3 regions of the Dickeya lacustris genome follow, and region 2 is predicted to be linked to each of the others. Evidence: predicted binding sites of a transcription regulator. Region 2 holds the regulator's gene; each other region holds the start of a gene.
The links. Region 2 encodes PhoB, which activates phosphate uptake and scavenging genes when phosphate is short. Its sites were predicted from a motif close to CTGTCATAAAACTGNCNNAT; they were not measured.
Positions count from the first base shown of each region.

Region 1: the regulator PhoB is predicted to act here: its motif matches at 2,741-2,760, upstream of uvrB (excinuclease ABC subunit UvrB).
Region 3: the regulator PhoB is predicted to act here: its motif matches at 3,924-3,943, upstream of pstS (phosphate ABC transporter substrate-binding protein PstS).

Region 1 is NZ_CP114280.1:4,349,408-4,357,991, reverse strand. Features, by position in the region: gene uvrB (excinuclease ABC subunit UvrB) at 465-2,483, opposite strand; gene bioD (dethiobiotin synthase) at 3,162-3,842, opposite strand; gene bioC (malonyl-ACP O-methyltransferase BioC) at 3,835-4,605, opposite strand; gene bioF (8-amino-7-oxononanoate synthase) at 4,596-5,747, opposite strand; gene bioB (biotin synthase BioB) at 5,748-6,785, opposite strand; gene bioA (adenosylmethionine--8-amino-7-oxononanoate transaminase) at 6,875-8,167, shown strand; partial or broken gene O1Q98_RS19675 (IS5 family transposase) at 8,560-8,584, opposite strand, start outside.
Region 2 is NZ_CP114280.1:3,751,461-3,763,583, reverse strand. Features, by position in the region: gene proY (proline-specific permease ProY) at 1-1,320, opposite strand, end outside; gene brnQ (branched-chain amino acid transport system II carrier protein) at 1,402-2,721, opposite strand; gene O1Q98_RS17000 (cobalamin-independent methionine synthase II family protein) at 3,125-4,231, opposite strand; gene O1Q98_RS16995 (PstS family phosphate ABC transporter substrate-binding protein) at 4,533-5,510, opposite strand; gene phoR (phosphate regulon sensor histidine kinase PhoR) at 5,595-6,914, opposite strand; gene phoB (phosphate response regulator transcription factor PhoB) at 6,942-7,631, opposite strand; gene sbcD (exonuclease subunit SbcD) at 8,020-9,252, shown strand; gene O1Q98_RS16975 (AAA family ATPase) at 9,249-12,123, shown strand, end outside.
Region 3 is NZ_CP114280.1:2,569,886-2,582,008, forward strand. Features, by position in the region: gene glmU (bifunctional UDP-N-acetylglucosamine diphosphorylase/glucosamine-1-phosphate N-acetyltransferase GlmU) at 1-562, shown strand, start outside; gene glmS (glutamine--fructose-6-phosphate transaminase (isomerizing)) at 781-2,613, shown strand; gene O1Q98_RS11665 (acyltransferase family protein) at 2,764-3,807, shown strand; gene pstS (phosphate ABC transporter substrate-binding protein PstS) at 4,087-5,127, shown strand; gene pstC (phosphate ABC transporter permease PstC) at 5,275-6,264, shown strand; gene pstA (phosphate ABC transporter permease PstA) at 6,264-7,151, shown strand; gene pstB (phosphate ABC transporter ATP-binding protein PstB) at 7,217-7,993, shown strand; gene phoU (phosphate signaling complex protein PhoU) at 8,007-8,738, shown strand; gene O1Q98_RS11695 (ABC transporter substrate-binding protein) at 8,997-9,833, shown strand; gene O1Q98_RS11700 (amino acid ABC transporter permease) at 9,994-10,740, shown strand; gene O1Q98_RS11705 (amino acid ABC transporter permease) at 10,742-11,566, shown strand; gene yieH (6-phosphogluconate phosphatase) at 11,583-12,123, opposite strand, start outside.

The sequences.
Region 1 (8,584 bases), 600 kb from region 2:
AATGTCATTCAAAACAACAATAACATTCAAATAATAGCTCTCAAATAATAGCATTCGAATAATAATAGCGAATGGTTTTATTTTGATGTTATGTGGCAACGGCGCTGTATCACTGACGATAATAAGCGTAGCAGTGATAGACGAAAATGCCACATAGAAAAATGCAGGCGGAAAATAACTTCGCGCTATTCTTGAAAAAATACCGCACCAACGGTGCGGGAAAACAGACCGCCATCGCGCAAAAGAGGATAAAAAAATAGTGGCAGATAAAGAACGTAAAAATACCGTAAACAGGCAACGCCGATATCAGCCTGTGCGATATCGGCCATCATCGCAGCGACAGGTTGAATTTGCCGTAACATCACTGCCGTAACACCTCTGTCGTAACACCTCTGTCGTAACACCTCTGCCGCAACGCCAGCCGAAGCGAAACGACGGCGATGCGGTGGTCGCTTTCACGACGACTACGATAACGCAATAAACTGCTCGCGCAGCGCGTGGATGTCATCGCGCAAGCGGGCGGCCTCTTCAAACTCCAGATTCTGCGCATGTGACAGCATCTGGCTTTCCAGCTCGCGGATTTTCTGCTCCAGCGCCTTGGGTGACAGCGCCTGATAAGCCGCCGCCTCCGACACGGCTTTTTTGCCTCTCCCTTTGCTTTTACCTTTGCCTGCATTGGGCTGGCCCAGTTGCAGAATATCGTCAATTTTCTTATTCAACCCCTGCGGCACAATGCCATGTTTTTCGTTATACGCTTGCTGTTTCTCTCGCCGCCGCTCGGTTTCCTCAATGGCGCGCGCCATCGATGGCGTGATTTTATCGCCATACAAAATCGCACGGCCATTCAGGTTACGCGCCGCGCGGCCAATGGTCTGAATAAGCGAGCGCTCGGAGCGCAAAAAGCCCTCTTTGTCCGCATCCAGAATCGCCACCAGCGACACCTCTGGCATATCCAACCCTTCACGCAGCAGGTTGATCCCCACCAGCACGTCAAACTCACCCAAACGCAAATCGCGAATGATTTCAACGCGTTCGACGGTGTCGATATCCGAATGCAGGTAGCGCACGCGCTCGCCATGCTCTTCCAGGTAGTCGGTTAAATCTTCCGCCATGCGTTTGGTCAGCGTCGTGACCAGCACGCGCTCGTTGACGGCAACGCGCTTGCGAATTTCCGACAGCAAATCATCCACCTGCGTCCCCACCGGGCGGACTTCCACTTCCGGGTCGAGCAGGCCGGTCGGCCGCACCACCTGATCAATAATCTCACCGCCGGATTTCTCCAGCTCATATTTGCCCGGCGTGGCCGACACATAGATGGTTTGCGGCGCTAATGCTTCGAACTCTTCAAACTTCATTGGCCGGTTATCCAGCGCCGACGGCAAGCGAAAACCATACTCCACCAGCGTTTCCTTGCGCGCCCGATCGCCGCGATACATGCCGCCTAACTGCGGGATCGTGACATGCGATTCGTCAATCACCAGCAGACCATCAGCGGGCAAATAGTCAAACAAGGTTGGCGGCGGCTCACCCGGCCCACGGCCAGATAAAAAGCGCGAGTAGTTTTCGATACCGGAGCAGTACCCCAGCTCATTCATCATTTCCAGATCGAAGGTGGTGCGCTGCATCAACCGCTGCTCTTCCAGCAGTTTATTGTTCGCCAGCAGCACTTCACGGCGCTGCGCCAGCTCGACCTTTATCTCCTCCATGGCCTGCAAAATGCGCTCACGCGGCGTCACATAGTGGGTTTTCGGGTAGATGGTGTAACGCGGCAGTGTTTGTATGATGTGGCCGGTCAGCGGGTCAAACAGCGACAGGCGCTCGACCTCTTCGTCAAACAGCTCGACGCGCAATGCGATTTCATCAGATTCGGCAGGGAAAATATCGATGACTTCGCCGCGCACGCGAAACGTACCGCGCGTAAACGCCTGATCGTTACGGGAATACTGCAATTCGGCGAGCCGACGCAAGATAGCGCGCTGGTCAATCAGCATGCCTTGCGTCAAATGCAGCATCATCTTCAGATACAAGTCCGGGTCGCCGAGGCCATAGATGGCGGAGACCGACGCCACCACCACCACATCACGCCGCTCCAGCAGCGCTTTCGTGGCCGACAAACGCATCTGCTCGATATGTTCGTTCACCGACGCGTCTTTTTCAATAAAGGTATCTGAACTTGGCACATACGCTTCAGGCTGATAGTAGTCGTAATAAGAGACGAAATACTCCACCGCGTTGTCCGGGAAAAACGCCTTCATTTCGCCGTATAACTGCGCGGCCAGCGTTTTATTGGGCGCCAGCACCATGGTTGGCCGGTTCAAATCGGCAATCACGTTGGCGATAGTAAAGGTTTTGCCCGAACCGGTGACGCCCAGCAACGTTTGGTGCGCCAGCCCATCCTCCAGCCCCTCTTTCAACCGCCGAATGGCCTCAGGCTGGTCGCCTGCGGGCTGAAACGCGGAATGCAATGTGAACACTTTACTCATTGAACGTTCGACTCACGATGTAAACGGCTGACAGAAAAAATAGCATGAAATACGGCGATGCAGTGTGGAACATAATACTGGATATAAAGACAGCATCAAGCCATTCTTAACCATGCGGTTGACATCGCGTCATGCTTTTTTGACTAGCATAGACCGGCATTGGTATCCAGCAAAAAATCGGATAATTATCCCCAGAAATTCTCTTTCTCAAATTCTCTGCGCTGACCAGTCAGCCAGGACGCCCGTGCGCACGCCAATTGCCACAAAAGTGACTTGATTTTAATTATTTGATTGATTTTAAAGAAAATATGAAAAAAGCGGAGATTAGCATCAAACCGGGCGAAAGCCGCGCCAGCTCTCGGTTAGCGCACGTTTTCTAACTCTAATACACACGGTTATCCACAGAAATGGTGGATAACTCCCACAAGCGCCCGTGTGCCCTGTCTCGGCGCGATGTCACCGATTTGGCGTCAGCGGGCGAAAACGGCCCTCTTCAACAAAATTTACTGCGTTGAGCTCCGGTTTATTATAAAAAAAACGACGACACGGCGCGGACGTACCGCATGGCGATATGGCGCGACGCAAAGATTCAACGGGTTTTTCAAGTTGGTTTTCACTATCAATTTCAATCAGAAAGAGCGGAAATCAGCGTCCCGCTCTCGGGTGTCACCTCACCGGTTAGTCACTCAGTAAAGCAATATTTAAGTAAGCCCCCAGATTCTGCTGCATCGGCGCGGCAAGGTGCGGTATTTCACCGAGCATCGGCGCGCCAAGGCGCGCTTGCAGCGTCTGTAAATAGGCCTGATGGTGCGGCCCGGGCATCACCACATCATTGGCAATCCACCCGACCAGCGCCAGCCCAGCCTGGCGCACCGCCAACGCCGTCAGCATGGCATGGTTAATGCAGCCAAGCTTAATGCCAACCACCAAAATAACCGGCAAGCGCTCCATCACCACCCAGTCGGCAAAGGTGTGCTGCGAGGAGAGCGGCGTAAACCAGCCGCCTGCCCCTTCAACCAACACCCAATCAGCCTGCGCGCCTAGCGTATGCAAGCCCTGACTGAGGGTGGAAAAATCGATGGGACGGTTTTCCGCCGCACTCACAATATGCGGCGAGGTCGGCTCCAGAAACGCCAATGGATTGACGGCATCATAAGGCAACGCCACGCGGCTATTGGCCTGTAATGCCAGCGCATCGCTGTTACGAAGCCCTTGCGCCGTCATGTCGCACCCGGAGGCGACGGGTTTATACCCTGCGCTACGAAAACCGGCGCGGCCAGCAGCCTGTAACAGCGCCACGCTGGCTATCGTTTTTCCCACTTCGGTGTCAGTCCCTGTCACAAACCAGCGTTTAGTCACGATAAATCACTCCAAAAACACGTTGATAAGTCAGTGGATAGCCCTGCGGGTGGCGCGGATAGCGCCCCTCCAGCGCTGCCAGTTGGCGGCGGCTCAGGCTGCCCGGCGCTCGCCCGGCATGCAGCCAGCTCGCCCCGACGCCTTTCACCGAGCGCATCAGGCTTAACACGTCCGGGAAATAACAGGTTACAGGGCACAGTTGCACCTGCGCGCGGTAACGCTGGCACAGCGCGGTAATGGTTTGCGCGGGTAAAAAGGCGTTGATGCGCCGCGAGCCATCCAGTTGCTGCCAGGCGCTATCAAGCTCGGCAAGCGTGCCTTGCGCCAGGGTACACAGCGCAATCACGCCGCCTGGCCGGGTAACGCGGTAGAGTTCGTCAAGGGCGTGGGCGAAATCATCGCACCACTGCATCACCATGTTGCTGAAGCTGATATCCATGCAGCCATCCGCCAGCGGTAACTGCTCGATATCACCGTGCAGATACGTGCAAGCAGCGCCTTGCGCTTTCGCCACCGCCAACATCTCGCCGGACAAATCCAGCGCCGTCACCCGTTTCCCCATGCTTTGCCAGCGTGCGCTGAAATAGCCGGTGCCACAACCGGCATCCAGCACATTCAGCCCGGCATTCGCCGCCACCATCGCCACGAGTTGCTCCCCGCTGTCGCGTTGCAGCGCGGCAAACTGGTCATACTGTTTGGCCGCCCGGCCAAACGCACGGGCGATGGCGCGCTTATGGGCGGTTACAGGTTCACTCAGCGCCATGGTAACGCCTCCAGTAAACGGTCGATATCCTCCGGCTGATGCGCCGCCGTTAAGGTAATGCGCAAGCGCGCCGTACCCGGCGGAACCGTCGGCGGACGCATCGCCGTCACCCAGATGCCCTGCTCACGCAGATGCTGCGCCAGCCAGATTGCCCGGCGATTGTCGCCGACGATAAGTGGCTGAATCGGGCTGGCTGACGCAGGCGATTGCAGCGCCAGCGTGCCGATGCCGGCGCGAAAGCGCTGGATATGCTGCGCCAGTAACGCCCGCCGCGCATCGCCCTCGTCCCCCTGAATGATCGCCAGTGCCGCACTCAGTGCCGTGGCCTGCGCGGGTGGCATCGCCGTGCTGTAGATAAGGTGGCGGGCAAACTGCACCAGATACGCCGCAACGGACTCGCTGCACAGAATGGCCGCCCCGCTGACGCCAAACGCTTTACCAAAGGTGACGACCAGCACGTCCGGTTTCACCCCCTGCCGCCACGCACTGCCGCGCCCTTGTGCGCCAGTCACGCCGATGCCGTGCGCATCATCCACCATCAGCCAACTGTGGTGGTCACGGCAGTGCTGCGCCAGCGCCGCCAACGGCGCACTGTCGCCATCCATACTAAAGACCCCCTCTGTCACCACCAGCGTCTGTCCGCTCACCGGTTTTTGCAGCAATGATTGCAACGATTCCGGCTGGTTATGCTGAAAGCGGCGTAAGCTCGCCGGTGACAGGCTGGCGGCCTCCAGCAACGAGGCATGGCTTAGGCGATCGGCCAGAATGCGGTCGTGCTCGCCCAATAAAGCCAACACCACCGCCTGATTCGCAGCGAAACCGGAAATCATCAGCAGTGCGCTATCGTAACCGAGCCAGTCCGCCAGTTGCTGCTCCAGCGCGGCGTGTGCCTCGCTATAACCGGTCACATGCCCGGAGCCGCCGCTGCCCACGCCATAACGCGCCGCCCCCTGCTGCCAGGCCGAGACTATCGCCGGGTGTTGGCTCAATCCCAAATAGTCGTTGGAGGCGTAATTGAGGTAGCGATGCGACTCACGCATCAGCCAGCGGGTACTGCCGCCCTGATTGGGCAGGCGCACCCGGTAGGCGTCTTGCGCCCGCCGCTGCGCCAGCGCATCATCAATCCGTTGCTGCCAGCTCATTTATACCGCCGCGTTGTAATAGTGCTCGGTATCGGCATGCAACAATTGCTCGGTTAAGTGCTGCTGCTGTTGGTTGTCGCCGTACTCGGTTTGGGTTTGTTGCGGATTCAGGCCAAGCTTGCGAAATAGCTGCACATCCTTGTCTTCTTTCGGGTTTGGGGTGGTCAGCAATTTACAGCCGTAGAAAATCGAGTTAGCGCCCGCCATAAAGCACATCGCCTGCGTCTGTTCGCTCATCTGCTCGCGACCGGCAGACAAACGCACATGCGAGCTCGGCATCATGATGCGCGCCACGGCGATAGTGCGGATAAAATCAAACGCATCCACATCGTCATTTTCCGCCAGCGGCGTGCCTTTTACTTTCACCAGCATATTGATGGGGACACTCTCCGGCGGCGTCGGCAGGTTCGCCAGTTGCACCAGCAGGCCAGCGCGGTCACGCACCGTCTCCCCCAGCCCGACAATGCCGCCGGAGCAGACTTTGATGCCCGCACCGCGCACCTTATCGAGCGTATCGAGCCGCTCTTGATAAGTCCGGGTGGTGATGATGTTGCCGTAGAATTCCGGCGAGGTATCCAGATTGTGGTTATAAAAGTCGAGCCCCGCCGCCGCCAGCCGCTGGGCCTGATCGCCATGCAGCGTGCCCAGCGTCATGCAGGTTTCCATGCCCAGCTCTTTCACGCCACGCACCATCTCTTCCAGATACGGCATATCGCGCTCGTGCGGGTTTTTCCACGCCGCCCCCATACAGAATCGGGTCGAACCGGCGGCTTTGGCCTGCCGTGCCGAATCCAGCACCTGTTCAACCTGCATCAGGCGTTCAGTTTCAATGCCGGTGCGGTAACGGGCGCTTTGCGGGCAGTATTTGCAGTCTTCCGGGCAGGCACCGGTTTTAATCGATAACAGCGTGCTGACCTGCACCTGACGCGGATCAAAATGCTGACGATGCACCTGTTGCGCTTCAAACATCAGCTCCAAAAAAGGCTTATCAAACAGGGCCTGAGCCTGCTCCAGGGTCCAGTTTACACGTTCAGTCATCATCATTGCTCCGGGTGAAAAAGTCTCGCCAGTGTAATTTATGTGGGTATACTGTCAACCAAATTGACATTGATTTGGTTGACAACATCATGACGCAGGATGACCTGGATTTCGACCGACGCCACATCTGGCACCCCTATACCTCAATGACACAACCACTGCCCTGTTATCCGGTTGTCGCTGCCAGCGGCTGCCAGTTACAGCTGGCTGATGGGCGTCAACTGGTCGATGGCATGTCGTCCTGGTGGGCGGCGATCCACGGCTACAATCACCCGCGCCTGAATCAGGCGCTGCAAACACAACTGGCGCAAATGTCGCATGTGATGTTTGGCGGCATCACCCACCCGGCGGCGGTGGCGCTGTGCCGCCAGTTAGTGGCGATAACGCCAGCGGCACTGGAGTGTGTGTTTTTGGCTGATTCCGGCTCGGTGGCGGTCGAAGTGGCGATGAAGATGGCGTTGCAATACTGGCAGGCGCGCGGGGAACGTCGTCAGCGTTTCCTGACGCTGCGCCACGGCTATCATGGCGACACCTTTGGCGCGATGTCGGTGTGCGACCCGGACAACTCGATGCACAGCCTTTATCAGGGCTATCTGCCGCCGCATCTGTTTGCCGCTGCGCCGCAAGGCGGGTTTGACCAGCCGTGGCAACAAGACGATATCGCAGCGTTCAGCACCCTGCTGCAACAGCATCAGCATGAGATTGCCGCCGTCATTCTGGAGCCCATTGTGCAGGGCGCAGGCGGTATGCGTTTTTATCACCCTGAGTACCTGCGACAAGTTCGCCAGTTATGCGATAAACATGGCATCTTGCTGATCGCCGATGAAATCGCCACCGGCTTTGGCCGCACCGGGCGTCTGTTTGCCTGTGAACACGCCGATGTCACGCCAGATATTCTGTGTCTCGGCAAAGCGCTGACCGGCGGCTACATGACACTGTCTGCCACCCTGACCACCCGTGCCGTCGCCGAGACCATCAGCAACGGCGAAGCCGGTTGTTTTATGCACGGCCCGACCTTTATGGGCAACCCGCTGGCATGCGCCGTGGCCCACGCCAGCCTGACGCTGCTGGCCGAAAATCACTGGCAGGCGCAGGTGGCGGCCATCGAAGGGCAACTGCGTCAGGCGTTGCTGCCGCTCAGGGACGCACCGGCGGTTGCCGATGTGCGGGTGTTGGGTGCGATCGGCGTGGTGGAAACCCGTCGCCCCGTCAATATGGCAAACCTGCAACGGTTCTTTGTTGAACGGGGAGTGTGGATTCGCCCCTTTGGTAAACTGATTTACCTGATGCCGCCGTTTATCATTGCACCGCAGGCATTAGCGCAATTAACCCACGCTATCGCAGATGCCGTGAGTGGTGCCCATCCCGCGTTTTTCCACTGATTAATTCTTTCTGCTTAATCCTTCGGCGTCCTCTTTTCTGTGTGCTTACCTGGCTATTTAAATGCCAGGTAATCCCCCTGCGAAATAATTACCCGTACATCCGCACGGTATTTTTTATTTCCTGTTCACGCCAGCAACGGCATGACCGTTGACATGGGCATATATTTAAAAATAATAAAATTTAAAAATAATAGAATGAGAAAATAATTACACACATAGCATTCCCGCCCGGTTATTAATTAATAAAAAGAAATCAAATGCCTTTCGCAACATAAAAACAACAATATTTTTTATTGGACTTTACCGTTTCGTCATATTTATGTCTGTTCTAATCGACATCATGTCCTGAATAGTCATTCTGCACCGGCAGTAACTCCTCTAGGCTGTGTCCCTTAACTTAACAACCGCTTTAAAAAT
Region 2 (12,123 bases):
CAGCAGCAAGACTATCCAACCGGCTCCTGCATACAGGGCGATGCGGGTATCAGGGAAATAGCCAATAAGGCCAATGATAAACAGCAAAAACACCACCCCGATTACAGCTGTCACCGTGCCGCCAGGCAGAGGAAATGCCAGCGCTTTCGCCTGCTCACGCCCTAATTGGCGGCGAAAGGCGATTTGTGAGCACAAAATCATTATCCATACCCACACTGTGGCGAACGTTGCCAGTGACGCGATGACCAGAAAGACATTCTCAGGCATCACGTAATTCAGGTATACCGCGACTAGCAAGGCCAGCACCATGACAAGCACCGTCACCCATGGCGTTCCTCGCTTTGACAGGCGGCTGAAGATTTTTGGGGCATGCCCTTGCTCCGCCATGCCGTGCAGCATTCGGCCAACGCCAAACACATCGCTATTGATAGCCGACAGTGACGCGGTGATCACCACAAAATTCAGTATGCCCGCTGCGGCAGTGATGCCCATATGCTGGAAAGTGAGCACGAACGGGCTGCCGTTAGTGCCCACTTGATTCCATGGGTAGATAGACATAATCACAAACAGCGTACCGACATAAAACACCAAAATACGCCACGGCACCGAATTGATGGCGTGCGGAATCGATTTATGCGGTTCTTTGGCTTCGCCTGCGGTAATACCGATTATCTCGACACCACCATAAGCAAACATCACCATCTGCAACGACAGGATCATGCCCATCACGCCGTTACTGAAAAAACCGCCGTTAGTCCATAAATTATGGATACCGGTAGGCTCGCCGCCGTTGCCAATCCCCCAGATGATGATGCCGACACCGGCAATAATCATCACCACAATAGTGGCGACTTTAAAAAACGACAGCCAGAACTCCAGCTCGCCAAACACTTTCACATTCATCAGGTTGATAGCGCCGATTATCAACACCACACTGAGCACCCACACCCAATGCGGCACAGCCGGGAACCAGACGCCCATATAAATACCGAAAGCGGTGACATCGGCAATCGCCACAATCAGCATTTCAAAACAGTACGTCCAGCCGGTAATGTAACCGGCAAGCGGGCCGAGATAATCTCGCGCATAGCGTGAAAACGAGCTGGCTTGTGGGTTGTTAACAGACATCTCCCCCAAGGCGCGCATGATGATATAAGCAAAAACGCCGCCAATCAGGTATGCCAGCAGTACGCTGGGGCCAGCCATCTGGATAGCGCTGGCCGAACCATAAAACAGCCCAGTACCAATAGCAGAACCCAGCGCAATAAAACGGATATGCCGCGTACTTAAGCCGCGCTTGAGACGGGAGTGTTGTTCCATAAATAAGCAACCCTGTTTTACAAACGAAAAAAACCACAGGCAGACGATGCCTGTGGTGAAAAGCGGTTACTCCGTCATCAATCAGGAGTGAGCGGTCACTTCCTGACGGGCGGAAAGACGATCATAAATCGCCACGACCAGCAGAATAACCAGTGACGGCGGCAACCAGGCCAACCCTTGCGCGCTCATCGGCAAACTTTGTGTCCAGGCTGGCAGCAGCGTTGCAAACGCCGATGACTTGATACCGTCAATCAGGCCAAACAGCAAGCTGACCAACATAACCGGCGCAATCACATGACTACTGTTATTCCACCAGCGACGAGTAAAGCTCAATAATACCAATACGATACACGGCGGATAAATGGCAGTCAGCACCGGGATAGAAAGCTGAATCAGATGGCTTAAACCAAGATTGGACACCACCATTGAAAACACGCCCAGAATAAACACCAACGCACGGTAAGAAAGCGGCAAATACTGAGCAAAAAACTCAGCACAGGCGCAAGTCAAACCTACCGCTGTTACCATGCATGCAATAAAGATAAGCAACGCCAGGAAACTACTGCCGAGCGTACCAAAGGTAAATTGTACATAGGCATGCAGAATTTCTGCGCCATTTTGCGCGCCCGGTACAAGCGAACCGCTGAAAGACCCGAGGTAGAACAGGCTCAGGTACACAAGTGTTAAGCCAACACCCGCAATCACCCCGGCCAAAATGGTGTAGCGCGTCAGTAAACCGGCATCGTTAACGCCACGAGAACGTGCCGCGTTCACAATCACAATGCCAAATACCAGTGCGCCCAGGGTATCCATGGTCAGATAACCGTTCACAAAACCGCTGGAAAACGGCACCTGCTGATAAGCATCGGTTGCCGGTGCCGATGTGCCTGCCGGCCATAGCACGGCAGCGATACCCAGCACGGTCAATGCCAGAATTTTTACCGGAGCCAGAATGTGGCCAACCGTATCAAGCAAACGTCCAGGATAGAGAGAAATCGCAATGACGATGGCAAAATAGATAAGGCTGTAGATAAGCAGCGGAGCGGCTCCCGCCCCCATCAGCGGCGCAATGCCGACTTCGAAGGAGACGGTTGCCGTGCGCGGTGTGGCAAACAGCGGGCCAACCGCCAGATAGCAGACCGTCGCCAGCAACACACCGGCTTTTTTGCCAATAGGGTTGCTGAGTGAATCAATCCCTCCGCCCACGCGCGCCAGCGCTATCACAGTCAATACCGGCAGACCTACGGCCGTAATCAAAAAGCCTAATGCCGCAATCCAGACATGCTCCCCGGCCTGTTGACCAACCATAGGCGGGAAAATGATGTTGCCAGCACCGACAAACAGGGCAAAGGTCATAAAGCCCAATGCCACGATATCTTTGGAAGTTAAACGATGACTCATAAGTATGTTGTTGTTGCCTGTAAAAATGGTGTTGCCGGTAAAACCGGGCGTCAAGCGGGCGCAACATAAAGTGCGCACGTGCGATGTGCAGGTTTATAGATGTGAGGATTTATTGCACAGCGTTAATGGGGGCTAAGTAAAACGTTTATAGCGATAAAAGGCAATACGAGATCGGTAAAGCAGAGCATTATTCTGATAAATGATAAATATTTGGTTTTATTGATTGATATTTTTATAACAAGCTATACATGATTTGTGCATAAACACGCTTTTTAGTGCGAAAGACATGCCACATAAAGCCGAATAGAACAACAATCAACCATATTAAAAACTTATCGAAATAAAAAACGCCGGTATGCGCAACCGGCGTTATAAAAAGTCTCTTATTTGCTGATGCGAGCAACTACCAAACCTGAGCAGCTATCTCTACCACACGCTGCAATTTGGCCCATTGCTCTTCTTCTGAAAGCGTATTGCCCTCTTCTGTTGACGCGAACCCGCACTGAGGACTCAGGCATAATTGATCAAGCGGGACATAACGCGACGCTTCGGCAATTCGATGTTTTACTGCATCAACCGATTCCAGCGCACCGGTTTTGGTCGTTATCAATCCCAGAACAACTTTTTGATGGCCCGGTTTAATAAAGCGTAATGGCTCGAATCCGCCGGCACGCTCGGTGTCATATTCCAAAAAGAAGGCATCCACATTCACATTACCGAACAGCGTTTCCGCTACGGGCTCATAGCCTCCTTCTGAAATCCAGGTGGAGCGGAAATTGCCCCGGCAGACATGCAGCCCCACCACCAAGTCATCAGGCTTGCCTTCGAGCGCTTTGTTCAACACGTTGGCATACGTCTCACGCAGAACATCAGGATCATCGCCACGCTCACGAATTTGGCGCTTCTGGTCTTCAGAGCACAAATAGGCCCATACGGTGTCATCCAGTTGCAGATAACGGCAGCCCGCATCATAAAAAGCGCGAATCGCATCGCGCCAGGTTTGCGCCAGGTCGTCAAAATAATCAGCTAAATCAGGATAAACCGTACTGTCTATCACTTTACGACCGCCGCGAAAATGCAGCACGCTCGGGCTTGGAATCGTCATTTTGGCTACCGCATCGCCGGAGATACTGTGCAGGAAACGGAAATCCTCCAGCATCGGGTGCTGTGGATTAAAGCTGATTTTCCCCGTCACCTTCACGCCACGTGCTTTAGTTTGCACCCCGGTAAACTGAATACCCTGTTCCGCTTCATAACGCTCAACGCCGTTGAGATTGTCAAAAAAATCAAAATGCCACCAGGCACGGCGAAACTCGCCATCCGTCACCAATTGCAGACCCGCAGCACGCTGTAGCGTAACTGCGCGTTGAATTTCGCTATCTTCTATTTGGCGCAGTGCCGCAGCATCGATTTCTGCCGCCTGAAACTGCAAACGGGCCTGCTTGATAGCAGCCGGACGCAACAAACTGCCGACGACATCGGCGCGAAACGGAGGAATGGCTTGAGTCATGCTGTGCTCCCTTGCTCGTCAGACGATGTGGCGGCGGGGCAACGAACGCCCGTTTCATCTGCGCCACTCATCATTTGATTTTTAAGTAAAATAGAATTGATTTCTAAGAGAAATAATTACGCCACTGAATTCTTTAGCCATCCAGACGGCTAATATGAGTGCATCGTGTCATGCGGGCGCAGTAACCACAATGGAAGAATTTTCACTACTGATGAAAATTCTTCACGTTGTAAGTCATCTGGTATGGTACTCAATCTGGGGCAGCATCCACTCGCCTGCAAAAATAACGAGCGACGCTCTGTTAAGAGGCGGGTACATCCATCAATGCCAATTGCTGGCGCACCTGCTCACGGGTGGATTCTGGCAGCGGTAAATACCCGTCCTGACTGACCAGCGCCTGCCCTTGCGGCGACAATACGCGATCGAGAAAAGCGGCCGTCAGTGGCTCCAGCGGCCTGCCGGGCACCTTATTGATGTAAATATAGAGATAACGGGTGTAGGGGTAACGCCCACTGCGGATCGTTTCCGCCGTGGGTAACACGTAGTCACCGGTCTCACCGTCAGCAAGCGGTACAACACGCACGCCACTGGCGCGAAAACCGATACTGGCATAGCCAATGGCATTCACTGACGCGGCCACGGCCTGTACCACGGAGGCCGACCCCGGCAATTCATTCACCTGCGATAAAAAATCCCCGCCACATAACGCCCGTTGCTTGAAAAATCCATAGGTGCCGGAGGCAGAGTTACGCCCATAACGCAGCAATGCACGCTGTTGCCAAACGCCCGTCAACCCCAGTTCATGCCAGCGTTGCAGCGCACTCCCCGCCCCACAGCGGCGCGTAATGGAAAAAATGGCGTCCAGTTGGCGCAGCGTCAGGCCCGGCAGCGGATTATCCTGATTTACCAGCACCACTAACGCATCCAGCGCGACAGGAACCGCCGTTGGCGGGTAGCCGTAATGCTGCTCAAATAGCGCGATTTCGCTACTCTTCATCGGCCGACTCATCGGGCCAAGCTGGGCCGCGCCCGCTGCCAGCGCGGTCGGTGCCGATGAGGAGCCCGCTGCCTGAATCTGCACATTAACGCCAGGATAGTGCTGCGTGAAATCGGCCGCCCAGAATGTCATCAGGTTTGCCAGTGTGTCAGACCCGGCGCTGGAGAGGTTGCCCGCGAGCATTGACGGCATGGCCGCAATGCCACACTGGCTGAACAGGCACAATAACAATGTGCATAAACGGCACAATAACGATGCGCATAAACGGCAGGTGAAAGTCATCGGCTATTTCCATTAGGAGACAACGGCTATTCTCGGCACAGCGGCAGTGACAATCAAGCCCTGCCGCTGACAAGCGCCGTTTTATCACTGTGGATTGAGCGCGTTTTGACTCAGCACCGAACGCACCAGCAACCGGTTTGGCAACGTGAATAAAAAGCGCGAGCCCGCCCCCTGCTCACTGATGATGTCGAGGCGAGAATCGTGATGGCTCAGTGCATGCTTAACGATAGCCAGCCCCAACCCACTGCCACCGGTTTGGCGCGAACGCGCCTTATCCACACGGTAAAAGCGCTCCGTCAGGCGCGGAATATGCTCTGGGGCAATGCCAGGCCCGTTATCGCTTACCTGAAACTCAGCGCCCTGTGGCGTTTGCTGCCAGCACACCTCAATACGCGTGCCCGGCGGGGTATGGTTCACCGCGTTATACACCAAATTAGATACCGCACTGCGCAACTGCTCTTCATTACCAAACACTTGCAGCTGTTCGTTTACACGAAACACAATTTCATGCCGTCCCTGACTGAGCGTTTCAGCCTCGCGCTTGAGCAAGCGCAGCATCAGGGGGATATCGACCTTTTCATTCAGATCAATTGACGACGCCGCTTCGATACGCGATAGCGTAAGCAACTGGCGCACCAGCCCATCCATACGGCGGGTTTGCTCTTGCATCGTATGCAGCGCTTTGGCTTGCAACGCGCCATCGAGCGATTCATCGCTCATCATTTCCAGATACCCCTGCAAGACGGTAAGCGGCGTTCGTAACTCATGGCTGACATTCGCAAAAAAATTACGCCGTGCGCCTTCCAATTGGTGCATCTGCGTCACATCGCGCGCTACCATCAGCAACTGCCCCTCAGAATAGGGCATCACACGAAACTCGACGTGGTGCGAATTTTTCAACGTTAAGGTGAGGGGGCGGCTAAAATCCTGTTGTTGCATGTACTGGGTAAATTCGGGATAACGCAGCAAATTAAGGATATTCTGGCCATTATCTTCCGGCCAACGAAACCCGAGCAGGTGCTGTGCCAGTCGATTACACCAAATGATACTGCCCTCTTCTGTGGTGATGACCACCGCATCGGGTAATGACTCAGCGCCACTGCGAAAACGTTTTATCAATAACGCCAGCTCCCGCCGCCGCCGCCGATTACGCAGTTGCATTTGGTAAAGACCATAAAAGAGTGGCTCCCAGCTCCAGCGACCTGGCGGCGGCGTCATGCTGCGATCCACCCATAACCAGTAGGACAAGCGCAATTGGTTATAAAAGTTCCAGCACAAGGCACACACCACCGAGGCCAGTAAAAACCAGGGTAGATAGCCGATAAACAGCCCTAACAACAGACCGGGAAAACAAAAAAAAGCCAGCTCCAGCGCCAGCTTTTTCCAGGATAAACGCTCTAGCACGACCGACGTTCTCCAGCAAAGACGCGACTAATAACGCGTTGAGAAACGGTATCCGGTACCCCGAACAGTTTGTACCATCTTGTCATGCCCGCTGGTTTCCAGCGCTTTGCGCAGACGGCGGATATGCACATCAACAGTACGATCTTCTACATACACGTTAGTGCCCCAAACGTGATTGAGCAACTGTTCACGGCTGTATACCCGTTCTGGATGTGTCATAAAAAAGTGCAGCAACTTGAACTCAGTTGGCCCCATGTCTAACGCATGTTCTGGCGTGGTCACTCGGTGCGAGGAAGGGTCAAGACTCAGCCCTCGCATTTCAATCACCTCTTCCACCGCCATAGGCGAAATGCGGCGCATGACGGCTTTGATGCGCGCGACGAGCTCCTTGGGAGAAAAAGGTTTGGTGATATAGTCATCCGCACCCACCTCCAGCCCACGCACTCTATCCTCTTCTTCACCACGTGCCGTCAGCATCATCACCGGAATATCGCGGGTCAATGCTTCACGTTTCATGTGCTTGATAAATTGCAGGCCAGAACCACCGGGTAGCATCCAATCGAGCAACACCAGTTCAGGGTACGGTTCGGTCAGCCGGGTGACGGCACTGTCATAATCCTCGGCTTCAACGGGCTGATAGCCGTTCTGCTCCAACACAAAGCACACCATCTCACGGATCGGCGCTTCATCCTCCACCACCAAAATACGTCTTGCCATATCAATCCTGCCGTTAATCGTCACGGTTAGCGTGCGGTGTGCATTATGCGTCAGTTTTATGACAGATTTATGAAAAATCCGGCCACATACTGCGCACGACTCTCGCCCGTTTCCCCGATGTAAAACATGGAAAGTCGCTCGCAAAGCGGGCAAATCCTCCCTATCCAAACAAGATATTAGGGGACACGGCCTAAACTGACTGCCTATAATCGCCGATGATAAAGACACGGCCTCTCGTGCGGTGTTTTCAGCCGCACCGAAAAAACCATGACGCCGTAACAACAATATCGTAACAACAATATTGTTACAGAAACTGTCGTAACGCCTTATTGCTCGCCGGTGTCGGTAGCAATTAAGGCGTGGTTTGTACTCACCTGCAGGGAGTCACATGCGAATTATTCATACGTCTGACTGGCATCTTGGTCAGTACTTTTACACCCGCAGCCGCGCAGCTGAACATCAGGCTTTTCTGCACTGGCTGGTTTGTCAGGTAGAAACGCATCAGGCCGACGCATTAATAGTAGCAGGCGATGTGTTCGATAACGGTACACCGCCCAGTTACGCCCGTGAGATGTATAACCAGTTCGTCGTGGCCCTTCAGCCTACCGGCTGTCAGTTGATTGTTACCGGCGGTAATCACGACTCCGTTGCTACGCTCAATGAATCCCGTTCGCTGCTCGCCTGTCTCAATACCCGGGTCATCGCCGGTTTTGATGGCGATATTGAAGAACACATTCTGGTGCTGAATAACCGCAACGGCGAACCCGGCGCGATTTTGTGCGCCATACCGTTTTTGCGCGCCCGCGAGCTTTTTACCAGTAAAGCCGGGCAATCCGGCGAGCAAAAGCAGCAAGCATTACAAGAGGCCATCGCCAGCCATTATCAAGCCTGTTATCAGCATGCCTGCACATTACGCACCACGCTTGGGGAACATCTGCCGATTGTTATGACCGGGCACCTCACGACCGTTGGCGTGGCTACCTCGGACTCGGTACGCGATATTTATATTGGTACGCTGGATGCGTTCCCGGCACAGGCGTTTCCCCCTGCCGATTATATTGCTCTTGGCCATATTCACCGGCCACAACGCGTGGCGCAATGTGAGCATATTCGTTACAGCGGTGCCCCTATCGCCCTCAGCTTTGATGAACTCAATCACGAAAAGTCTGTCTATCTGGTGCATTTTGACCAAGGGAAATTACAGGATGTCAGTACCCTGGTTATCCCCGCAGAACAGCCGATGCAACTGGTGAAGGGCAATCTGGCGGAAATCGAGCGTCGATTGGCCGGTTTTCGCGACTATCAGGGCGAGAAACCCGTCTGGCTGGATATCGAAATCACCACCCAGGATTACCTCAGCGACATGCAGCAACACATTCAATCGCTAACCGCCTCGCTGAATGTGGATGTCCTGCTGCTGCGCCGGGCGCGAGAACAACAGCAACAAATGCTGGTACAGCTCGACACCGAAACGCTCGATGAACTGCAACCGACCGAGGTTTTCGAGCGGCGGCTGGCGCAAGAAACGGAACTTGATGACGCGCGTCGGCAGCGGTTGCGCACCCTATTTGGCAAAATTGTGCGGGACGTCGATGAACAGCGTCAGGAGGCCGGTGCATGAAAATCCTCAGTTTGCGGCTGAAAAATCTCAACTCCCTGCAAGGCGAATGGAAAATCGATTTCACGCGCGAGCCTTTTGCCAGCAACAGTCTGTTTGCTATCACTGGCCCGACCGGAGCGGGAAAAACCACGTTACTCGACGCAATCTGCCTTGCGCTCTACCATCAAACGCCGCGTCTAAAAGTCAGCCCCAGCCAGAATGAACTGATGACGCGACACACGGCCGATTGTCTGGCTGAAGTCGAGTTTGAAGTCAAAAACGTTGCCTATCGCGCTTTTTGGAGTCAACGGCGCGCGCATAACAGCCCGGAGGGTAACTTGCAGCCGCCCAGAGTCGAACTGGCTTTGTGCGCCGATGGCAAAATCCTCACGGATAAGGTGAACGATAAGCTGGCGATGATCGATGATATCACCGGCCTGGATTTCGATCGCTTTACCAAATCGATGATGTTGTCACAAGGGCAGTTTGCCGCTTTTCTCAATGCCGATGCCAACCAGCGTGCCGAATTGCTTGAAGAGCTCACCGGCACAGATATTTATGGGCAAATATCCGAGCAGGTATTTGAAAAACACAAGCAGGCGCATATTCAGCTCGACACACTGAAAGCCAAAGTCGCCACGCTTGAGCTTCTCAGCGATGAACAGCGCCGCGCGCTTGAACAACAGCTGGATTTTATTCGCCAGCAAGAACACGCCTTGTCGCTGCAACGAGAGGAAATTCTGACCCATCAACGCTGGCACGATACCCTGCTACAACACCAGCAAACACAGCGACAGGTAAAACAACAGCGCGAAGCGTTTGAACAGTTACAGCGCCAGTCACAGACCCAAATCGAAAAATTGCGCCGCAGCGAGCCTGCTGAAAAACTGCGCCCGCAGCTCAACGAACGCGAGCGCGCGCAAAAAGAGAAACAGCGGCTGCAAGCACAGCTGACCCTGTTGCGACAGCAGACAACCCGCCAGCAAGATGCGCTGAACCTACTGAAAATTCAGTTAGAAAAAGCGCTAATCGTGCGTAAGCAGCATGCCGAGCAGCGCCAGCAACAAGAGACGCTCATCAATGAACGCGTCCAGCCTCTTGATCATCAAATCGCTACGCTACAAACCCAGCGCACGCAACAACAACAGGCGCTCGACAGCCTGCTGGAGCAGCAAAAAACGCTGATTGCCACGCTTTCCAGAGTGCAACGCCAGCGCGAGCAAACCCAACAACAGCTGGCGGAAGTAGAAAACTACCGCCAGCAACATCACAGCCATCAGTACCTCGGCAGCCATATTCCGCTCTGGCAAGCGCAATTTCCTCAGCAGCAAAAATGGCAACAGGACTTATTGGTCTGGCAGGAAAAAAAAGCGCAGCAACAGATTCAATCAGAATACCTTGAACAGCAGTATCAACTGCTGACGGAAAAACAGCTTGCCCAGCAAAAAGCCTGTGAGCGCGCCCGGCAATTACTGAGCGAACACCAGCAACACAACACGCAACAAGAAGAGAGCCAACCGCTGGAGACGCTGCGCCAGCAACTGGAGTCTCACGTCGCCCAACAGTCCGATCGCCAGCAGCTAGCCACGCACAGCGCCGTGCTACAACAGTTACTGAGCCAGCGCACCTCGCTTGAAGCACAGTATCTCGATACCCAACGGCGCATTGAGGCGCTTGAGCAACAGCAAACGCAGTTGCGGCAGGCACATCAACGTCAGGCGGAGCATTTGACCGATCTGGAAAAACGGCATGAATTAGAACTGCGCATTGTGAGTCTGGAAAATGAGCGCCAGCAATTGCAACCGGGTAAAGAGTGCCCGTTGTGCGGCGCAACGCATCATCCTGCCGTGGCGCGTTATCAGGCACTGCGCCCCAGTGAAACCCAGATACGGTTACATGCGCTGCGTCAGGAGGTCGAAACGCTGCAAGCAAGCGTCGTACAAGCGACCACACAATTGCAGTTACAGGAGCAACAACGCCAACAGCAGCAAAACGCTATCCAGCGCGTACAGCATGATTTTGATGTCCTGCTGCAACAGTGCCAGATCGTTAGTAAACGCTTACTGATTGATTTTGATCCGCTACAAAGCGTCACCCTGAACCAGTGGCTGGAAGATGCCGTCACCAAAGAGCAAGCGCTACAATCACATATCGCCAGCCGCGAGCGCAGCCTGCGCCATATTCAGGAAAGTAAGGATTTACTCACATCCGCCGAGCAGTTGTTGTCTCACACACAACAACAACTGGCCCTGAACGCCCAGCAACGCCATGCATTGCAACAGGCGCAGGATGAGTTACGTCTATCGCTGGATAAAACCGAACGTGAGTTACAGCGTCTGCATGACAGCATCAGCCAGACGCTGGCCATATTCCAGTTGCAGGCCCCGGTGCTTGAGCACCAAGAAGCGTGGCTACGCCAACGTCAAACTGAGTGGTTACGCTGGCAAGAAAGCGAGCTCGAACAAAATCGCTGCCAGCCGCAACTGGCGGCTCAGGAAGCAGAAATCGCAGCCAGCCAGCAGCGTTTAACGGATGTAGACGCCGCGTTAATGACCGGCCAACAGCAATTGGCCGACACCCTAAGCGTCCTCGACAACGCGCGCCAGCAACGCTGGCAATTGATGGGCAACCAGAGCATCAGCGATATGCTGGCTCAATTACGCCAGCAAAGTCAGGCGCTGGAACAAGATGTTCAGCAAGCGCAGCAACAGTGGCAACAGGCACAATCGCTATCCAGCCGTTTGAGTGGCGAAGTCGCCTCGCTGGAACAACAAGAGCAGCATGTTGAAAACCAGTTACAGCAGGCGATAGGCGCGTTCAGCGCCGCCTTGAACGCGGCCGGATTTGCTGATGAAACCGCCTTTGGTTACGCCTTGCTCAATGAAACAGAGC
Region 3 (12,123 bases), 1.2 Mb from region 2:
TGATGTGACCATTGATGCCAATGTGATTCTGGAAGGCCGGGTCACGCTCGGCAACCGGGTTAAGATTGGCGCAGGGTGCATCATCAAAAACAGCGACATTGGCGATGGCTGTGAATTGAGCCCCTACTCGGTTGTTGAAGATGCGGTGCTGGAAGCGCGCTGCACCATCGGCCCGTTTGCCCGTCTGCGCCCAGGCGCTGTGCTGGAAGAAGAGGCGCATGTGGGCAACTTCGTCGAAATGAAAAAGGCGCGCTTGGGTAAAGGTTCGAAAGCGGGGCATCTGACCTATCTTGGTGATGCGCACATTGGCTCCGGCGTGAATATCGGCGCGGGCACGATCACCTGTAACTATGACGGTGCCAACAAACACCAAACCGTGATTGGCGATGATGTGTTTGTCGGGTCGGATAGCCAACTGGTTGCACCGGTGACGATTGGCCGTGGCGCGACCATCGGCGCGGGGACTACCGTCACCCGTCATGTTGGTGAAAATGAACTGGTGATAAGCCGCGTGAAACAGACGCACATTGCGGGCTGGAAACGTCCGGTGAAGAAAAAGTAACCGTCTTATGCCCGAGGCGCGCAGGCCCGTCACGGTTAGCGCGCTTCTCGGGCTGATGATGATAACGTTTGGTCTGGGCTTATTACCGTTGAGGCCAGACCAAAACATAATAAAACCCCGCTTTCTACAACGGCTCGGGGAACCCGGAATCAACCGGAATAATCAGGTCTAAAGACATCGCGGTGACACAATATGTCACGTTTACAGGAATACAACCGATGTGTGGAATTGTTGGCGCTGTCGCGCAACGAGATATAGCTGAAATCCTGCTGGAAGGGCTGCGCCGCCTTGAATACCGGGGTTACGACTCTGCCGGTCTGGCGGTTGTCGGTCACGATGGTCAGGTTTCACGCCTGCGTCGTCTGGGCAAAGTGCAGGTGCTGGCGCAGGCGATGGAAGAACACCCGCTGACCGGCGGCACCGGGATTGCGCATACCCGCTGGGCAACGCACGGTGAACCGTCCGAGCATAATGCGCACCCGCATGTGTCTGGCCATATTACCGTGGTGCATAACGGCATTATCGAGAATCACGAACCATTACGTGAATTGATGGTGTCGCGTGGGTATCAGTTTACCTCTGCAACCGACACCGAAGTCGTTGCCCATTTGGTGCATTGGGAGCAACAGCAGGGCGGCTCACTGCATGACGTGGTGCAGCGTGTTATTGCGCAATTGCGCGGTGCTTACGGTATGGTGCTGCTTGATAGCCGCGACCCCAGCGTATTGGTTGCCGCCCGTTCCGGCAGCCCACTGGTGATTGGCCGGGGCGTCGGGGAGAACTTTATCGCCTCTGACCAGCTGGCGCTGTTGCCGGTAACGCGCCGTTTTATCTTCCTTGAAGAAGGCGATATCGCAGAAGTTACCCGCCGCACGGTACGCATCGTCGATCGTCACGGTAAAGAGGTGCAGCGCGAAGAGATAGAATCAAACGTGCAGTATGACGCTGGCGATAAAGGGGCCTACCGTCACTACATGCAAAAAGAGATTTTCGAGCAGCCGCTGGCCATCAAAAACACGCTCGAAGGGCGCTTTAGCCACGGTGAAATTCATCTCTCAGAACTGGGGCCTAAGGCCGAGGCGCTGCTGGCAACGGTGCGACATATACAGATTATTGCCTGCGGTACGTCATACAATGCAGGCATGGTGTCGCGCTACTGGTTTGAGTCGCTGGCGGGTATTCCTTGCGATGTGGAAATCGCCTCCGAATTCCGTTATCGCAAACCGGCGGTGCGTGAAAACAGCCTGATGATCACCTTATCGCAATCCGGTGAAACGGCTGACACGCTGGCAGCGTTGCGTTTGTCAAAAGAGCTGGGGTATCTCGGTTCGCTGGCGATTTGCAATGTGGCGGGCTCCTCGCTGGTGCGTGAATCAGACTGGGCGCTGATGACCCGCGCCGGGGCTGAAATCGGTGTTGCTTCCACCAAGGCTTTTACGACCCAACTGACGGTGCTGTTGATGTTGGTGGCGCGTATTGGCCGTTTGCGCGGGATGGCGGCAGAGGTTGAGCGTGAAATCGTGCAGGCGCTGCAGGCGTTGCCCGCCCGTATCGAACAGATGCTGTCGCAAGACAAGCTTATCGAATCGCTGGCGGAAGGCTTCTCTGATAAACACCACGCGTTGTTCCTCGGCCGTGGCGATCAGTACCCGATTGCGATGGAAGGCGCGCTTAAGCTCAAAGAGATTTCCTACATCCACGCAGAAGCGTATGCCGCAGGTGAACTGAAACACGGCCCGCTGGCGCTGATTGATGCCGATATGCCAGTCGTTGTGGTCGCGCCTAATAACGATTTGCTGGAAAAACTGAAATCCAACATCGAAGAAGTGCGTGCGCGCGGCGGTGAAATCTATGTGTTCGCTGACGAGCAGGCCGGGTTCACGTCTGACAGCGAGATGATGAAAATCATCCAGTTGCCGCATGTTGAAGAGTTCATCGCGCCTATTTTCTACACGGTGCCGCTACAACTGCTCTCTTACTATGTGGCGCTGATTAAAGGCACCGATGTTGACCAGCCGCGTAACCTGGCGAAATCGGTAACGGTGGAGTAAGGTTTGCCGGTGACTGAGCGAAGAGCGTGATTCTTCGCCTGGCATAAAAAAGCCCTGATTTAATCTATCAGGGCTTTTCTTTTTTTAAGTTAACATACGCAGGGGTGTTACACTTAGCCCGCGTTAGAAACCTTAGTACGAGTTAAGAAAATGGAAATTCGACGCTTAAATACTATACGTGGTGTAGCTGTTTTGATTGTTATTGTTAGTCATTATAGCAACGAGTCTAAGATTCTCGGGGGCGTGCTAGGTAATGGTGCAGGCCAGCTTGGCGTAATGCTATTCTTCTTGCTAAGTTCATTTTTAATGTCTTTTCTTTATCTGGATAAAGTTCCGAATACACAAAACTTGGTGGGTTTTTGTGTTGCAAGAATTGCCCGGGTTATTCCTTTGTTCTTTCTTGTTGTATTCGTTTCTTTTTTTGGAAATATTATCTTTCCTTCTGAGTTTGTCCATTTCCTTTATCCGATAGCCGATCTCTCATCATTAATTTCAAATTTACTCTTGTTATCTGGTGTAAAAGTCATGTGGACAATTCCACCTGAAATACAATTTTATGCTGCTTTTGCTTTTTTTTGGTTTTTGACCAAGAAACTGGGGATGGGAATAATGCTATTCCCCATCGCCCTTTTAGGTTTTTATGTTTTTTTTCCTAATCCGAAAATTCATGAAGGCACTGTGTTTGGCCTGTTTTTTAGGCTATCAATATTACAGGTGTATGCTTGTTTTGTGGTTGGTCTCTTGTTCGGGGTTTTGTATAAGAAATGGTCTGTTCCTGAGAAGTACAAAAGCAAGTATTTCTTATGCTCCCTTGCTGTGATTCCTTTGCTTTTTCCGATGATTTTTTTCAGCTACACGGGTTATTTACATGCAATATGGAATGAGCCAGGTATTTTAATTGCAATTTCTCTGGTTTTTTTCTCGCTTGTTTTTCTTGTTCCTGATGGGAATTTTTTATTGGAAAATAAAGCTGGAGATTTTTTAGGAAGAGTATCTTATTCAACCTATCTATTACATTATCCCATTCTAATGACTATGAGTGGGTTGGGTTTTTCAAAAAAAATAATTGATGGTGTGATTTTTATATTGCTGACGCTGGTTGTTTCTCATCTTTCGTTTGTTTTTTTTGAAAGCCCAGCCAGGAGTTTTATTAAAAATAGATTTTTAAAAAACCTCAAGGTAGAAGGAAGGTAATATTTCAATGCCTGCTTTTATTGCTCTGATAGCATCTTGAAAATCACGGTGTTCCCTCGGCCTTTTTCCTCTGTCTTATTGACAGGTTAGTACACCCCCAGCGGCTTCTAATGTGCCTGTCACATAACTGTCATATTTCATACATTTTACTGTCACCGAATTGACCTATTTTCTCTTCCAGCAAATGACATTGTGATCGCGCACACGCTGCGGATGACACCTCTACCGATTAAACAATAGCTCCGGGTCTACACGTCTAGGTATCCCACAGGAGGGATTATGAAACTCATGCGTACCACTGTTGCCAGTATCGTTGCTGCAAGTTTTTCTCTGACGGCGGTTTCTGCTTTCGCCGCAGCAAATCTCACTGGTGCAGGTGCGACATTCCCCGCTCCGGTTTATGCCAAGTGGGCAGACTCTTATGAGAAAGAGACCGGCAATAAAGTGAACTATCAGGGCATCGGCTCCTCCGGCGGCGTGAAACAAATTACCGCCAAGACCGTCGATTTTGGCGCGTCCGATGCTCCGCTGGCCGATGATAAGCTGGCGCAAGATGGCCTGTTCCAGTTCCCGACCGTGATTGGCGGTATCGTACTGGCGGTTAACCTGCCGGGTGTGGCTGCCGGTGAACTGACGCTGGATGGCAAAACGCTGGGTGATATCTACCTGGGAAATATCAAAAAGTGGAACGATGCGGCCATCGCTAAACTGAACCCAGGGGTAAAACTGCCGGATCAGGATATCGCGGTCGTGCGTCGCGCCGATGGTTCAGGCACCTCTTATGTGTTCACCAGCTATCTGGCGAAAGTGAACAGCGAGTGGAAAGAGAAGATTGGCGCGGGTAACACCGTTAACTGGCCGACCGGTCTGGGTGGTAAAGGCAACGACGGTATCGCTGCGTTTGTTCAGCGTCTGCCGGGGTCTATCGGTTATGTCGAATACGCCTATGCCAAGCAGAACAATCTGGTGTACACCAAGCTGCTCTCGGCCGATGGCAAAGCCGTCAGCCCGACGGAAGCCTCCTTTAGCAATGCGGCCAAAGGGGTGGACTGGAGCAAGTCGTTTGCACAAGACCTGACTAACCAGAAAGGCGCGGACGCATGGCCTATCACGTCAACCACCTTCATTTTGCTGCATAAAGAGCAGAGTAAACCAGAGCAGGGCACTGAAGTGCTGAAGTTCTTCGATTGGGCCTACACGAAAGGTGATGCTCAGGCGAAAGCGCTGGATTACGCCACCTTACCGAAAGAAGTGGTTGCTCAGGTTCGCGCTGCCTGGAAAACCCAGATCAAAGACAGCAGCGGTAAAGCACTATACTGATTGTAGTCGGTCAGGAACGGTTGAGTCAGTCTCCTGAGGTGGATAAACCGCAATCGGTCTATCCACCTCCGACGTTGATAGCGCCGCCTGATTATCTGAAAGACGCAGTTATTTGAAAAACGCCGTTATCTGAAAGAAGAGAGACGTATGGCTGACGATAAGCCAACAACTATAGCGGATATACCTGTAGGCAAAACCATTACCCCGCCGGGAAAACAGGGCGATATCCTTTTTGGGGCGCTGGTCAGACTGGCGGCCCTGCTGACGTTACTGCTGCTGGGCGGCATTATCGTCTCACTGATGTTCGCCTCCTGGCCGAGCATCAAAACCTTCGGTTTTTCTTTCCTGTGGAACAAAGAGTGGGATGCGCCTGCCGGGCAATTCGGTGCACTGGTGCCGATTTACGGCACGCTGGTGACGTCGCTTATTGCCTTGATTATCGCCATTCCCATCAGTTTCGGTATTGCGCTGTTCCTGACGGAACTGGCACCCGGCTGGCTGAAGCGTCCGCTTGGGGTGGCGATTGAGCTGCTGGCTGCGATCCCGAGTATCGTTTACGGCATGTGGGGGCTATTTGTGTTCGCCCCGCTGTTCGCCAAATATTTCCAGCAGCCGGTTGGCAATGTGCTCTCTGGCATTCCATTCATCGGTTCGCTGTTTTCCGGCCCGGCTTTCGGCATCGGCATTCTGGCCGCCGGGGTCATTCTGGCCATTATGATCATCCCCTATATTGCCGCCGTGATGCGCGATGTGTTCGAGCAAACGCCGGTGATGATGAAAGAATCGGCCTACGGCATCGGTTGTACTACGTGGGAAGTTATCTGGCACATCGTGCTGCCGTTCACCAAAAACGGCGTGATTGGCGGCGTGATGCTGGGGCTTGGCCGGGCGCTCGGTGAAACCATGGCGGTAACATTTATCATCGGCAATACCTACCAGTTAGACAGCGTTTCGCTCTATATGCCGGGCAATAGCATCACCTCGGCGCTGGCCAATGAATTTGCCGAAGCGGATACCGGGCTGCATACCGCCGCGCTGATGGAGCTGGGGCTGATTCTGTTTGTTATCACCTTTATTGTGCTGGCCTGCTCGAAGCTGATGATCATGCGTCTGGCGAAAAATGAAGGAGCACGCTGATGGCGAGCATGAGCATGGAAACCCATTCCGACACGCTGGAAACCCGCCGCAAAATGCAGGCGTGGCGTCGTCAAAAAAACCGTATTGCGCTATTTCTGTCGATGCTGACGATGGCATTCGGCCTGTTCTGGCTGGTGTGGATACTGATGTCTACGGTGACGAAAGGCATTGATGGTATGTCGCTGTCGCTGTTTACCGAAATGACGCCGCCGCCGAATTCGGCGGGGGGCGGCCTGGCTAACGCGATTGTCGGTAGCGGCCTGTTGATTCTGTGGGCGACGCTGTTTGGCACGCCGCTGGGAATTCTGGCCGGTGTCTATCTGGCTGAATATGGCCGTAAATCGCTGATTGCCGAAGTGATCCGCTTTATTAACGACATTTTGCTGTCTGCGCCGTCAATCGTGGTTGGGCTGTTTGTCTACACGCTGGTGGTCGCCAAAATGGAGCATTTCTCCGGCTGGGCTGGCGTGATTGCGCTGGCATTGTTGCAGGTGCCTATCGTGATTCGTACCACCGAAAACATGCTGAAACTGGTGCCGGATAGCCTGCGAGAAGCGGCTTACGCACTGGGGACGCCGAAATGGAAGATGATCTCGGCGATTACCCTGAAAGCATCGGTATCCGGCATTATCACCGGCGTGTTGCTGGCGGTGGCGCGTATCGCCGGGGAAACGGCACCGCTGCTGTTTACCTCGCTGTCGAACCAATTCTGGAGCACCGATTTGATGCATCCGATTGCTAACCTGCCGGTCACGATTTTTAAATTTGCCATGAGCCCGTTCAAAGAGTGGCAGGGGTTGGCGTGGGCCGGGGTGCTGCTGATTACGCTGTGCGTACTGCTGCTGAACGTGCTGGCTCGCGTACTGTTTGCCAGGAAAACACGTTAACCCAGCAACATTTATGAATATTCGAGCGTCGCGCAGGCGGCGTTCGCCAGAAGAGAGACGTCTTAATGAGTATGGTGACAGAGACATCCGCCAGCAAAATCCAGGTGCGCAATCTGAATTTCTATTATGGGAAATTTCATGCGCTGAAAAACATCACGCTGGATATCGCTAAAAACCAGGTGACGGCGTTTATCGGGCCCTCTGGCTGCGGTAAATCAACCTTGCTGCGTACCCTGAATAAAATGTATCAGCTCTACCCGGAGCAGCGTGCCGAAGGCGATATCCTGCTGGATGGCAATAATATCCTGACCGATAGCCAGGATATCGCACTGTTACGCGCCAGGGTGGGGATGGTGTTCCAGAAGCCGACGCCGTTTCCGATGTCGATTTACGACAATATTGCCTTTGGCGTGAAACTGTTTGAGAAACTGTCGCGGGCGGAAATGGACGAGCGCGTCCAGTGGGCGCTGACCAAAGCGGCGCTGTGGCAGGAAACCAAAGACAAACTGCACCAGAGCGGTTACAGCTTGTCCGGCGGCCAGCAGCAGCGTTTGTGTATTGCGCGCGGCATCGCTATTCGACCGGACGTATTACTGCTCGATGAACCATGCTCGGCGCTCGACCCTATCTCCACTGGCCGTATCGAAGAGCTGATTTCCGAGCTGAAGAAAGACTATACCGTGGTGATCGTCACGCATAACATGCAGCAGGCGGCGCGTTGCTCCGACCATACGGCGTTTATGTATCTGGGCGAGCTGATTGAATTTAGCGATACCGACACCCTGTTTACCGCGCCACGGCAGAAGCAGACTGAAGACTACATCACCGGTCGTTACGGTTGATTACGGGAGTATCATGGACAATCTTAATCTGAATAAACATATTTCCGGTCAGTTTAATGCCGAACTGGAAAGCATCCGCACCCAGGTGTTGACGATGGGCGGGCTGGTGGAACAGCAACTGACGGATGCCATTACCGCCATGCACAATCAGGATGCGGAGCTGGCACAGCGCGTGATTGAAGGCGATGCCAAAGTCAACATGATGGAAGTGAGTATTGACGAGGCGTGCGTGCGCATTATTGCCAAACGCCAGCCGACCGCCAGCGACCTGCGTCTGGTGATGGCGATCATCAAGACCATTTCCGAGCTGGAACGCATCGGCGATGTGGCGGACAAAATCTGCCGCACCGCGCTGGAGAAATTCTCCCATCAGCATCAGCCGCTGTTGGTGAGCCTGGAGTCGTTGGGCAATCACACCGTACAGATGCTGCATGATGTGCTGGACGCGTTTGCGCGTATGGATCTGGATGAAGCCAAGCGCATCTACATGGAAGACAAGAAAGTGGACAAAGAGTACGAAGGCATTGTGCGCCAACTGATGACGCACATGATGGAAGACTCGCGCACCATTCCCAGCGTGCTGACCGCGTTGTTCTGCGCCCGTTCCATTGAGCGCATTGGCGACCGTTGCCAGAACATTTGCGAGTTCATTTTCTACTTCGTTAAAGGCCAGGATTTTCGTCATCTGGGTGGCGACGCACTGGAAAAAATGCTGGCGCAAAAAGACGCGAGCAAACCGGAGTAACCAACCCGCCATTGCTTGTTGCTTCCCAACGCCCCGCCTTTGCGGGGCGTTGTCATTGGTTATGCGCGATGGCCGCATTGTCACTGAGGGTTGCCAGGTGCCGAATAGAACATAAGTTCATATTATGGGTATTTATGTTATTTCCGGCGCGTCAGTACCGCTGTTAGCCTGCATTCATTGAGTTAACAACATCTTATGAACTCATTCTCGTTCAGGTGCATTCTCTTTTGAGAACAATAGATTACAGGCGGATAAAAAATGAAAAAATCGTTGTTGGCATTCTCTCTTCTGGCAGGACTGGCGGCGCTTTCTGGCCATGCGCAGGCGGATAAACTCGACGACATCCAGAAAGCCGGGGTGGTGAACGTGGCGGTGTTCGACAGCAATCCGCCGTTTGGTTATGTCGATCCGCAAAGTAAAAAGCTGGTGGGCTACGATGTGGATGTCGCGCAGGCTATCGGCAAGGCGCTGGGCGTAAAAGTGGAGTTGCGCGCAACGAACCCGGCCAACCGTATTCCGCTGTTGACCTCGAAAAAAGTTGACCTGATTGCCGCTAATTTCACCATTACCGATGAGCGTGCCAAACAGGTGAATTTCAGTGTGCCCTATTTCGCCACCGGCCAGAAATTCATTGCCCGCAAAGGCGTGCTGAAAACCCCGGAAGACATCAAAAACCTGCGCATTGGTGCAGATAAAGGCACCGTGCAGGAAATCACCCTGCGTGAACACTACCCAACGGCGAAAGTGATCTCTTATGACGACACGCCGCTGGCGTTTGCGGCGCTGCGTAATGGCAACGTGCAGGCCATCACCCAGGATGACGCCAAACTGGTCGGGCTGCTGGGCAACCTGTCGGCGGCACAAAAAGCCGATTTTGAAATTTCGCCCTTTAGCATCACCAAAGAGTATCAGGGCATCGGCATTCCTAAAGGTGAAGACCGGTTGACGGAAAAAGTGAATGACATTCTGCTGAACCTGGAAAAACAGGGCGAGGCGGTGAAAATTTATGACCGCTGGTTCGGGCCGCAAACCCCGTCAGCGCAGCCGCGTGGTGATTTTAAAATCGCCCCGTTGGCTCAACAGCCCAAAGCCTGATTCTTCACCCGCCATTGCCTGTTGGTGGCTGGCTGACGATGTCATACCGGTGACACAGAAATAGCAGAAATAAACGACAGACATTCCTCGTATTGATGAACGTCACGACACTCAGTGTAGTAACCTTGCCCCCGGCCCCATCCCGGGGGCCTTCTTATTGATGATGACTGATAACCACTTTCAACGTTGGCTGGCCGAGACATGGCTGGCCCCGCAGTACCTGCATTGGTTGTGGCAGGGTTTTCTGGTAACGCTCGCGTTGGCATTGGCCACCTCGCTACTGGCAACGCTGCTTGGCCTGGCGCTTTCCGCCGCGCGCGATAGCCGCACTCCTTTGCTGCGCTGGCCGGTGGTGGCCTATTGCTCGCTGTTTCGCAACACGCCCTTGCTGGTGCAGCTGTTCTTCTGGTATTTCGGTGCGCCCCAGTGTTTGCCTGCGGCCTTCATGCAGTGGCTCACGACGCCGCACACGCTGCCGCTGTTGGAGATTAGCCTGCCGTCGTTTGAGTTTATTGCCGGTTTGATGGGGGTGACGTTCTACTCCAGTGCGTTTATTGCCGAAGAGATCCGCGCGGGTATTGCCGGTGTCGCGCGCGGCCAGAAATATGCCGCTTGTGCGCTCGGGTTAACCGGCTGGCAGGCGATGCGCTATGTGGTGCTGCCACAGGCGTGGCGAATAGCCTGGCCGACGCTGCTTGGGCAGTACATGAACGTGATAAAAAACACCTCGTTGACGATGGCTATCGGTGTTGCCGAACTGTCTTATGCTTCACGTCAGGTGGAAACGGAAACCTTGCGCACATTTCAGGCTTTCGGGGTGGCGACCTTGCTCTACGTTGCTGCCATTGCCGTGCTGGAAGGCTTTGGTATGTGGCGCGCCCATCGGCAACCGCTAAAGGGGAAATAAGATGGATTTCTCGATAATCATCGATAATTTTGGTTATCTGATGTGGGGGTCGTTCCCTGAGGGGCCGCTTGGCGGCGCGGCGCTGACGCTGGCATTAAGCCTGATGGCCGGATGTGCTTCGGCGCTGTTGGGCACGGTGTTGGGGGTTGCGCTGGCGATGAACCGTGGGACAGGCGGCGCGCTACTGGCGCTGGTGTTGGGCTTTTTCCGTGCCATTCCTGTCATCATGCTGATTTTTTGGACTTATTTCTTATTACCGATAGTGTTCGGCGTGGATATTCCGGCTATCACCACCGTGGTGTGCGCGTTGACGCTCATCGCCTCTGCCTATCTGGCTCATGGCGTGAAAGCGGGCATTATGGCAATTGCTGTGGGGCAGTGGCAGGCGGGGCTGTCGCTCGGGTTGGGGCGCTGGCAGACGCTGTGGTATATCGTACTGCCGCAGGCATTGCGCATGATGGTGCCTTCGTTCATCAATCAGTGGATCTCGCTGATTAAAGACACCTCGCTGGCCTATATTGTCGGCGTGGGCGAACTGACCTTTCTTGCCACGCAGGTCAATAACCGCAGCATGGTCTACCCTGCCGAAGTGTTTTTGTTTATTGCACTGGTCTATTTTGTATTTTGTCTGGCCCTGGAAGCGGTGGCGCACGCTGTGCGCCAGCGTTTTAGCACCACGCCGGTGCCTGCGCGCCGCAGGCTGTTTGGCTGGCGTCGTGCCGTTAACATTGCACACGTCAGCAATCCGCCAATCGACGATCCACAAATCAACGATCTACAAATCCATGATCTACAAATCAACAATCCGCAGCGAGAGGCGCGATAGCAACAACACTCTGTATTCAGTCTGTTAGCGAAAACCCTTGCTGCCGCCACAGCATGGGTAGCTGTGCCATGTCATGGAACATAGTGACTTGCGGGTGATGGATGGGAGCGTTGTGCTCATCGGCGCAGTAGTAAAATACCGCAATGCCTGCCGCTATCCCTGCCTGAGTGCCGGAAACCGAATCTTCCACCAAAATACAGCGTGAGATCTCCACCCCCATTTCATTGGCGGCATGGTGCAGTAATGCGGGATCGGGTTTCCATTTGCCAATGTCATAGCCGCTATAAAGGTGTTGACCAAAGAACGGCAATAAGCCGGTTAAACCCAGCGAGTGCTGCATTTTGCTGACCGGGCCGTTAGACACTACGGCGGTGGGCACCCGTAGCGCCTCCAGAACTGCTTTAACACCGGGGATCGGTTGCAGTGAGAGATCAAAAAGTCGCGCCACTTCCGAGCGAAAATGTCGCTCCAGTTGTTCAACCGAGACCGTTAAATCAAAACGCGTGCTGATGCGTTCAATGATGTCGTAAAGCTTCATGCCTTTAAACGTTTGAATG